Regions from separate parts of the Streptomyces aquilus genome, predicted to be linked through region 1. Evidence: riboswitches for the same ligand, from Rfam matches in the RefSeq annotation. Region 1 holds a riboswitch; each other region holds the start of a gene.
What was found. Region 1 has a riboswitch for cyclic di-AMP ahead of EJC51_RS35340 (M23 family metallopeptidase). Riboswitches for the same ligand answer to the same signal wherever they lie in the genome.
Positions count from the first base shown of each region.

Region 2: another riboswitch for cyclic di-AMP. It lies ahead of EJC51_RS28665 (transglycosylase SLT domain-containing protein); the one in region 1 lies ahead of EJC51_RS35340 (M23 family metallopeptidase).
Region 3: another riboswitch for cyclic di-AMP. It lies ahead of EJC51_RS29750 (C40 family peptidase); the one in region 1 lies ahead of EJC51_RS35340 (M23 family metallopeptidase).

Region 1 is NZ_CP034463.1:7,661,147-7,664,559, forward strand. Features, by position in the region: gene EJC51_RS35335 (M16 family metallopeptidase) at 1-1,229, shown strand, start outside; cyclic di-AMP (ydaO/yuaA leader) riboswitch at 1,433-1,596, shown strand; gene EJC51_RS35340 (M23 family metallopeptidase) at 1,609-2,373, shown strand; gene EJC51_RS35345 (GntR family transcriptional regulator) at 2,621-3,316, shown strand.
Region 2 is NZ_CP034463.1:6,212,170-6,215,582, reverse strand. Features, by position in the region: gene EJC51_RS28670 (CocE/NonD family hydrolase) at 1-1,356, shown strand, start outside; cyclic di-AMP (ydaO/yuaA leader) riboswitch at 1,579-1,761, shown strand; gene EJC51_RS28665 (transglycosylase SLT domain-containing protein) at 1,765-2,211, shown strand; gene EJC51_RS28660 (HAD family hydrolase) at 2,303-3,109, opposite strand; gene EJC51_RS48875 (hypothetical protein) at 3,283-3,413, shown strand, end outside.
Region 3 is NZ_CP034463.1:6,434,837-6,438,249, reverse strand. Features, by position in the region: gene pcrA (DNA helicase PcrA) at 1-1,689, opposite strand, end outside; cyclic di-AMP (ydaO/yuaA leader) riboswitch at 1,930-2,099, shown strand; gene EJC51_RS29750 (C40 family peptidase) at 2,108-3,244, shown strand; gene EJC51_RS29745 (tellurite resistance/C4-dicarboxylate transporter family protein) at 3,335-3,413, shown strand, end outside.

The DNA.
Region 1 (3,413 bases):
TCGACGCCCCCCTGGACGCCGAACCGGCGGGCCTGGACGGCGTCGCCACGATCATGGCGCGCGCGTTCTCCGAGGGCACCGACAAGCACTCCGCCGAGGAGTTCGCCGCCGAGCTGGAGCGCTGCGGCGCCACCCTCGACGCGCACGCCGACCACCCCGGCGTCCGTCTGAGCCTCGAAGTCCCCGTCTCCCGGCTGCCCAAGGCGCTCGGGCTGCTCGCCGACGCCCTCAGGGCGCCCGCGTTCGCGGACGACGAGGTCGAGCGCCTCGTCACCAACCGCCTCGACGAGATCCCGCACGAGCTGGCCAACCCCTCGCGCCGGGCCGCCAAGGAGCTCTCCCGGACGCTGTTCCCGGCGGACCTGCGCATGTCGCGCCCCCGCCAGGGCACCGAGGAGACCGTGCGGAACATCGACTCGGCCGCCGTACGCACCTTCTACGAGAAGCACGTCCGCCCGGCCACCGGCACCGTCGTGGTCGTCGGCGACCTCACCGACGTCGACCTGGACGGGCTGCTCGGCGACACCCTCGGCTCCTGGACCGGCTCCGCGGCCGAGCCGCGCCCGGTGCCCGCCATCACCGCCGACGACACCGGCCGGGTCGTCATCGTGGACCGCCCCGGCGCCGTCCAGACGCAGCTGCTGATCGGCCGTATCGGCGCCGACCGGCACGACCGCGTGTGGCCCGCGCAGGTGCTCGGCACGTACTGCCTCGGCGGCACCCTCACCTCCCGTCTGGACCGCGTCCTGCGCGAGGAGAAGGGCTACACCTACGGCGTACGGGCGTTCGGGCAGGTCCTCCGGTCCGCCCCGGACGGCACCGGTGCCGCGATGCTCGCCATCAGCGGCTCCGTGGACACCCCCAACACCGGTCCGGCGCTGGACGACCTGTGGACGGTGCTGCGCACCCTCGCCGCGGAGGGGCTCACCGACGCCGAGCGCGACGTCGCCGTGCAGAACCTCGTCGGCGTCGCCCCGCTCAAGTACGAGACCGCGGCGGCCGTGGCGAGCACGCTGGCCGACCAGGTCGAGCAGTACCTGCCCGACGACTACCAGGCCACGCTGTACCGGCAGCTCGCCGCGACCGGCACCGTCGAGGCCACCGCGGCGGCCGTCAACGCCTTCCCGGTGGACCGCCTGGTGACGATCCTGGTCGGCGACGCGGCCGCCATCAAGGAGCCCGTGGAGGCCCTCGGTATCGGTGAAGTGACCGTGGTGACGGCCGAGTAGAGGCACGCGCGCGTGAAGGGGCCCTGGTGACTGAAGCGTCACCAGGGCCCCTTAATGTCCGAATAAGGAATGAATTGAAGGCTGGTTGGCTGTTTGCCCTGTGGGATGCGCTACAAATTGCCTGATCCGTTTGGGGATTGAAAGTCGCCCCGCTTAGCGTCGTCCGGGCTGTCCGTCAGGCAGTGCGCCGCGCCCGCGGCACCGGACAGTCATCGCCGAGTCCCCGTACGGCGCGAGCCAGGGGAGCCGGGGACCCATGCAGTCCCTGGGGTGAATCGGACGCCCGCGCGTGAAGCGAGGGGGTCCGTAGGAGACCTTCCTGCTCCGAACCCGTCAGCTAACCCGGTAGGCGAGAGGGAAGGAAAGGATCAGCCTCCACATGGCGTTCACGCGCCCCACCGGGAAGCATCGTGCCCCGAGCCGGATGAAGCGCAGCACCGCCCGCGCGGCGGGGGTCGCGGCCCTCACCACCACCGGCGTCATCGGCACCCTCGCCGCCCCGGCCCTCGCCGCGGAGCCCGCGGTCGAGCAGACCGGACTCATCCCGGTCGTCACCATCGGCGACTCGGTCGCCGACCAGATCGACGCCCAGGCCGCCGCCCAGGAGCAGGCCGCCGAGGAGGCCGCTCAGAAGAAGGCCGAGGAGCTGGCCCGCAAGAAGGCCGCCGCCCAGGCCAAGAAGGAGCGCGAGGCCAAGGAGCGCGCCGCCCGCGCCGCCGCCGAGCGCAAGCGCCTCAACACCTATGTCGCCCCGATCTCGGGCTCGTACATCTCCACCGGCTACAAGGCCGGCGGCGCCGTCTGGTCCTCCGGCAGCCACACCGGCGTTGACTTCCACGCCGCCAGCGGCACCTCCGTCCACGCGGTCGGCTCCGGCACGGTCGTCGAGGCCGGTTGGGGCGGGTCGTACGGCAACAACATCGTGATCAAGATGAACGACGGCACGTACACCCAGTACGGTCACCTGTCGTCCATCGGTGTCTCGGTCGGCCAGACGGTCACCCCGGGCCAGCAGATCGGCCTGTCCGGCGCGACCGGCAACGTCACCGGCCCGCACCTGCACTTCGAGGCCCGGACGACTCCGGAGTACGGCTCGGACATCGACCCCGTCGCCTACCTGCGCTCGCACGGCGTGAACGTCTGAAGCGCGGCGTGAACGTCCGAGGCTCGGCGTGAACGTCTGAAGCGCGGTGTGACCGTCCGACGGCGGACCGCAAGATCTCCCGGAACCCCGGCTCACCGAGCCGGGGTTTCGCCGTTTTCGGCACCCCGCTGTCCAAAAAATATCCATGGATTCCGGTCCGCCATCGGAAATTCCCGTTCCTTGCAATAGAGTCACTGAACACACGTCAATCGTCGACGTTTCACGGGGATTAAAGCGGAGGTCGGTCATGCGTATTCCGGCGCACTCGGTATGCACCGCGATCAGGGACGACATCGTCTCCGGTGTCCACGAGCGCGGCAGCCGCCTCACCGAGGAACTCCTCGCCCGCCGCTACGGCGTCTCCCGCGTCCCCGTCCGGGAGGCCCTGCGCACGCTGGAGGCCGAGGGCTTCGTGGTGACGCGGCGGCACGCGGGCGCGTGCGTGGCCGAACCGACCGAGCAGGAGGCCGCCGACCTGCTGGAGATGCGGATGCTCCTGGAGCCGCTCGGCGCCTCCCGGGCCGCCCAGCGGCGCACCGAGGCGCACCTGAAGGTCCTGCGTGGCCTGGTCAGGCTGGGCCAGGAGCGGGCCAGGCGCGGCAACAGCGAGGATCTGCGCTCCCTGGGCGGCTGGTTCCACGAGACGCTCGCCCAGGCCTCCGGCAGCCCCGCCCTGACCTCGATGCTGACCCAGCTGCGCCACAAGATCTCCTGGATGTACACCGTGGAGGCGCCCGCCAACCCCGTGGAGTCCTGGGCGGAGCACGGCGCGATCGTCGACGCCGTGGCACGCGGGGACGCGGAACGCGCGCGTGCGGTCACCGCGCTGCACACCGAGCGCTCGACCGCGGCGCACCGCCTTCGATTCCGCGCCGCGGGAGATCGGCCCGAACGTGTGAGGAACTCGCAACATCCCGTAAACATGCCGAGCCTGCGGCATTAACACGAGGGCCGTATACAAAGAAGCAGTAATTCGCGGGGAAGTATTTCTGCTGCCCGCGAGAGGGAATTCGAAAGGGCCCGCCCGATAAACTCGGACG
Region 2 (3,413 bases), 1.4 Mb from region 1:
AGGGACGCCTACTGGCGGCACGGCAGTGTCTGCGAGGACTACGGCGCGATCGACGCGGCGGTCCTGGCGGTGGGCGGCTGGCACGACCCTTACCGCGACACGGTGCTCAGGCTGGTCGAGCACCTGCCGCCGGACCGGGTCCGCGGGCTGATCGGCCCCTGGTCCCACCAGTACCCCGACCGCGGGCTGCCGCCGGGCCCGGCGATCGGCTTCCTCCAGGAGACCCTGCGCTGGTGGGACCAGCACCTCAAGGGCGTCGACACCGGCGTCCTGCGGGAACCCCTGCTGCGGTCCTGGGTCAGCGACTCCCACCGCCCCGCCACGGTCTACGACACGCTCCCGGGCCGCTGGGTCGGCGAGCCGGCCTGGCCCTCCCCGCACGTCACGACGGTCTCGTACGGCCTCCAGGGCGCCCCTGTCCTCGTCCGCTCCCCGCAGCACACGGGCGTGGACGCCGGGCGTTTCTTCCCGTTCGGGAACGACGCCGACCTGCCGCCGGACCAGCGGGAGGAGGACGCCCGGTCGGCCTGCTTCGAGTTCGCGGTGGGTGAGGAGACGTGGGTGCTGGGGCGGCCCCGGGTGCGGTTGCGGGTGACGTGCGAGGTGCCGCGCGGGCAGGTGATCGCACGGTTGTGCGATGTGGCGCCGGACGGGTCGTCGACGCTGGTCACCCGGGGCGTGCTGAACCTGTCGGCGCGGCACGGGCGGGACCGGGCGGTGCCGTGGGAGCCGGGGGCGAGCGGGGAGGTCGTCTTCGAGCTGAACGGCATCGGGCATGTCTTCCCGCCCGGGCACCGCATCCGGCTCGCGGTCTCCTCCGCGTACTGGCCGTGGATCTGGCCGCAGCCCGAGTCCGACGCCGGCTTCACACTGGACCCGGCGGGCAGCTTCCTCGAACTGCCGGTCAGGACACATGACGTGGACTCGGACACCGGCATCGGCTTCGGCGAGCCCGAGCAGTCGGAACCCCTGGGCGTGAACTACCCGGCCACCCTCGACGAGCCCCGCCCCGAGCGGCTGGTCGTGCGGGATGTCGCCAAGGGCGAGTGGCGGCTGGAGGTCGACCCGCGCTACGGCGGCACCCGCTTCTACCCCGACGGCCTGGAGTTCACCGAGGACGCGCTGGAGACGTACACGATCCAGGAGGCGGACCCGCTGTCGGCCCGCGCCCGTTCGGACTGGTCGATCCGGCTGCACCGGCCGGAGCTGGGCTGGGACACCACCGTCCGCACCCGCTCGGAGATCACCTGTGCGGCGACCGAGTTCCTGACGTCCAACGAGGTGATCTGCACCGAGAGCGGTGAGGTGGTCTTCCACCGGACCTGGGAGAAGCGGATTCCACGGACCGCCGGTTAACCGCCAGTTGAGGGTTGATTGCCCGATTTGCCGTTCTCGTTCTCCGCGGTGAGTTGGCTCACTTCACCCTGCCCTCACCCTGTCCGAAAACCCCGGAATTCCGGGGCGCGCAAGCCGGACACCAAGGTCAACAGGTGCGATCTGTGAATCCGGTACTTGTTTCGGACATGTGCAGTCGCATACGTTCCGGGCCCGGGCGGACGCCGAATCCTGCCGCCGCCCGTAGACCGCTCACCTCACCCAGAGAACTTCACGGCAGGAGCGGGGGACCCAGGTAAGTCGCCGGGCCGGACGTCTTCGGACGCGCCGGTACGGCTTGGGGTGAAGTCATGCCTTCTTCGGCATGGCCGGGCAGCTCCCGCCCGAACCCGACAGCTCACCTCGCAGGCGCCGGAGAGGAACTTCGTCATGCGTCTGTCCCGCAAGCTCGCCGTCACCGGTGCCGCCGTCGCCGCACTCGCCTTCCCCGTCGTCGGCGCGACCACCGCGTCCGCGGCCACCACGACCACGGTCACCGCCACCTCGCTCGGCTACTCCGACACCCTCGACGGCTGGATCCGCGCCTCGCTCCAGGTCATGGCGCAGAACGGCATTCCCGGCACCTACGACGGCATCTACCGCAACGTCATCCGCGAGTCCTCGGGCAACCCCTACGCCATCAACAACTGGGACTCCAACGCCGCCGCGGGCACGCCCTCCAAGGGCCTGCTCCAGGTGATCGACCCGACGTTCAACGCGTACCACGTGGCCGGCACGTCGTGGGACTCCTACGACCCGGTCGCGAACATCACCGCGGCCTGCAACTACGCGGCCGCGGTGTACGGCTCGATCGACAACGTGTACGGCGCGTACTGAGGTCTGCCGAGGGCTGATTGAACAGTCTCTCGTCGGGGACTGCTTGAACAGCCTTTCGCCGAGGGCTGGTTGAAGAGCCTTCCGCAGGGGCCTAGTGGAAGAGTCTTTCGAGGACGACGGCGATGCCGTCGTCCTCGTTCGACAAGGTCACCTCGTCGGCCACGGCCTTGAGTTCGGGGTGGGCGTTGGCCATCGCGACGCCGTGGGCCGCCCAGTCGAACATGGGGATGTCGTTGGGCATGTCGCCGAAGGCGAGGGTGTCCCGCGGGCCCAGGCCGAGGTACTCGGCGGCCAGCGCGAGGCCCGTCGCCTTGGTGATGCCGCATGGCTGGAGTTCGACGGTGCCGGGGCCCGACATCGTCACCGTGGCGAGGGAACCGACGACTCCGCGCGCGGTCGCCGCCAACTCGTCGTCGGTCAGGGCCGGGTGGCGCAGCAGCACCTTGCTGATCGGCTCGCACCACAGGTCGTCGCGGCGGCCCACCCGCACGGCGGGCAGCGTCGGGTGCGGCATCAGATACCCCGGCTCGATGAGCGTGAGCCCGTCGACCCCGTCCTGGTCCACGGCCGCGTACACCTGCCCCACCTCGGCCTCGATCTTGCCGAGCGCGGTCTCGGCCAACTCCCGGTCCAGGGTGACCGACCACAGCAGACGGTCCACGCCGGCGTCGTAGACCTGCGCGCCCTGCCCGCACACCGCGAGTCCGGTGCTGCCGAGGTCGTCGAGGAGCGGCCGCACTCTCGGGGCCGGTCGGCCGGTCACCACCAGATGCCGGGCCCCGGCCGACGTCACCCGCGCGAGTGCGGCGAGCGACCGGTCGGAGAGCGTGTCGTCGCCCCGGAGGAGGGTCCCGTCCAGGTCAGTGGCGACGAGTGAATATGCGGTGGGTGCGGCCATGATCAGAGAATACGGATGGAATCCCCCGGCGACTCGACGCGAACCGGACGGCCGCAGCTTTCACATCCGTCGACGGCGACTCCGGTTGGGAGTTGACGGCGGCTCCGGTTGAGAGTCGGAGGGGAGCCCGCACACCACCGGTTGCGTCGGTCGGTGGGTGAGATGCTCGCGAGATGACCGATCACCCGGAGACCTTCCTGAACCATCTGCGGACCGCCGCGGTCGGCATCCTCGAACGCTTCCCCGAGCAGCTCAGGCCCGAGATCTACGCTCTGTCCTTCCGCATCTGGCGCATCGACGGCGA
Region 3 (3,413 bases), 1.2 Mb from region 1:
CTCCAGGACCGTCGCCGGTCCCGCGCCGGAGTCGACGATCGTACGGAGCTCCTCCATCAGCACGTTGAACCGCTTCACGGCGTTCGTCGACCGCGCGGCCATGCCGTACGCCTCGTCGACGCGCTTGAGGGCCTGCGGGAAGCTGATCTTCTCGCGCTGGGAGAGGGCGTCGATCATCGCCTCGGCGCGCTCGCCGATGCCCCGCTTGGGGACGTTGAGGATGCGGCGCAGCGGCACCGAGTCCTCGGGGTTGGCCAGCACCCGCAGGTAGGCCAGGACGTCCCGGACCTCCTTGCGCTCGTAGAAGCGGACGCCGCCGACGACCTTGTAGGGCAGGCCGACGCGGATGAAGATCTCCTCGAAGACTCGGGACTGGGCGTTGGTGCGGTAGAAGACGGCGACATCGCCGGCCTTCGCCTCGCCCGCGTCCGTCAGTCGGTCTATCTCCTCGGCGACGAACTGCGCCTCGTCGTGCTCGGTGTCGGCGACATAGCCGGTGATGCGCGCGCCGGCGCCCGCATTGGTCCACAGGTTCTTGGGGCGGCGGGACTCGTTGCGCTCGATGACCGCGTTGGCGGCGGACAGGATCGTCTGGGTGGAGCGGTAGTTCTGCTCCAGCAGGATCGTCGTCGCGTTCGGGTAGTCCTCCTCGAACTGGAGGATGTTGCGGATCGTCGCGCCGCGGAAGGCGTAGATCGACTGGTCGGCGTCACCGACGACGCAGAGCTCGGCGGGCGGGACGTCGAACTCGTTCGGCGGGACGTCCTCGTCGTGCGCACCCGTGCCTACCAGTTCCCTGACCAGGGCGTACTGGGCGTGGTTGGTGTCCTGGTACTCGTCGACCAGGACGTGCCGGAAGCGGCGGCGGTAGTGCTCGGCGACATCGGGGAACGCCCGCAGCAGGTTGACCGTCGTCATGATCAGGTCGTCGAAGTCGAGGGCGTTGGCCTCGCGCAGCCGCGACTGGTACATGGCGTAGGCCTGGGCGAGGGTCTTCTCGAAGCCGTCGGTGGCCTGGGCGGCGAAGTCCTCCTCGTCGATCAGCTCGTTCTTGAGGTTGCTGATCTTGGCGCTGAAGGACTTGGGCGGGAAGCGCTTGGGGTCGAGGTCGAGGTCACGGCAGACCAGGGCCATGAGGCGCTTGGAGTCGGCGGCGTCGTAGATCGAGAACGACGAGGTGAAGCCGAGCTTCTTCGACTCCCTCCGCAGGATGCGCACGCAGGCGCTGTGGAAGGTCATCACCCACATCGCGTTCGCGCGCGGGCCGACGAGCTGCTCGACGCGCTCCTTCATCTCGCCCGCGGCCTTGTTGGTGAAGGTGATCGCGAGGATCTGGCCCGGGTGGACATTCCGCTCGGCCAGCAGATAGGCGATGCGGTGCGTGAGCACGCGCGTCTTGCCGGAGCCGGCGCCGGCCACGATGAGCAGCGGGGTGCCGGAGTGCACGACGGCGGCCCGCTGGTTCTCGTTGAGCCCCTCGATCAGCGCCGCCGCGTCCAGGGCCGGGCGCGGGGCGCCGTCGCGGTAGTACGCGTCCCGGTCCGGCGGTACGTCGAACTTCCCGCCGAACAGATCGTCCGGAACGGGTTCCGGTCCGTGCTCGTCCTCGGGCGGCGGCGGGGGTTCCTCCTCGTGGCCCTGGGGGGCCTGGAGGTTCGCCAGGAAGCTGTCGTCAAAGAGGCCTGTCATCGCTCTCCGAGTCTAGGGCTCCCCACTGACACCCCGCCGCCGCCCCGAGAATTCGGGCCCTCTCACCCTCCAGGACCCCACCGTCACGTTCCGTGAGAAACCGCGCGATCTTCTCCCCCGCCCACCCAAGGTCACGAAAATGTATCGGGCCTATCGGACATCAACCTTCACAGGGGCCACACCCGTTGGCTACCGTGCCGGTCAGGCCGTACGACCCCCACCGGCGAACGTCGCCGGGCCGCGCGGCCTCCGCCGAGTCCGGTGCGCCGCCATGGCAACCGGAGCCGGGGACCCACACCGACCTTGGGGTGAATCGGCCCACTCCCTCTCGGGGACGGCCGTAGGGCACACCTTCCGAACCACCCGCCCGAACCCGACAGCTAACTCGGTAGGCGGAACATGGAAGGAGTCGCCTCCCTTGGCGTCGCACGCAAGGCCACGTCCTGCGGGAACGCGCGTAGCAGGCATACGCACCCCCGCGCTCGCAACGGCCGCCCTCACCTCCGTGGCCCTGCTCTCCCAGACGGCCACCGCCGCCCCCTCGACCGACGACAAGCCGAGCCTGGAGGAAGTCGAGAAGAAGGTCGACGACCTCTACCGGCAGGCGGAGTCGGCGACCGAGAAGTACAACTCGGCCAAGGAGAAGACCGCCGCGCAGCGCAAGGAGGTCGACACCCTCCTCGACGACGTCGCCCAGCGCACCCAGAAGCTCAACGAGGCCCGCGAGGAGCTCGGTTCCTTCGCCGCGGCCCAGTACCGCACCGGCGCCTCCGCGCCCGACACCGCGACCTTTCTGCTCGCGGACACCCCGCAGGACTACTTCGACCAGACGCAGCTGATGGGCCGCATGACGGACCGTCAGAAGGGTGCGGTCGACGACTACATCAGCGCCCAGTCCGCGACGATGAAGAAGCGCCAGGAGGCCACCGAGAGCCTGGAGACGCTCACCGGCTCGCAGGCCGACCTGAAGACCGCCAAGGCGACCGTCCAGCGCAAGCTCTCCGCCGCGCGCGAGCTGCTGTCGCAGCTGACCGCCGAGGAGAAGGCGCGGCTCGCGGCGATCGAGAAGAAGAAGCAGGAGGAGGCCGCCCGCAAGGCCGCGGAGCTGGCGGAGCAGCAGAAGGCGGCGGAGCAGAAGGCGAGCCCCTCCCCCTCCGAAACCACCCAAACCACCCAAACCGCCGACTCCTCCTACGCGACCAAGGCCGACAAGGCGCTCGCCTTCGCCCGCGCACAGGTCGGCAAGCCGTACGTCTGGGGCGCCACCGGCCCCGAGTCCTACGACTGCTCCGGCCTCACCCAGGCCGCCTGGAACGCCGCCGGCATCTCCCTCCCCCGCACCACCTACGACCAGGTGAACTTCGGCACCACGGTCTCCCTCGCCAACGCACAGCCAGGTGACCTGGTCTTCTTCTACGACGACGTCAGCCACGTCGGCCTCTACATCGGCAACGGCATGATGATCCACGCGCCGAAGCCGGGAGCGTACGTCCGCGAGGAGTCGATCTACTACGACGGCGAGTCGGCGATCCACAGCGTGGTGCGCCCGGCCTAGGCGTCGCCCCTCCGCGCCCCGCGCTCTTTTCTCCACGCCCGCGCGCGTGCCCCGCTCTGATCCCCCCACGCGCTCCTTAGCATCGCTTTCATGTCCGAGACGCCCCATACCTCCCCCCTCCGCACCTGGTGGGCGCAGCGCCCGCCCGCCGCCGGTTCCGCGGTGATGG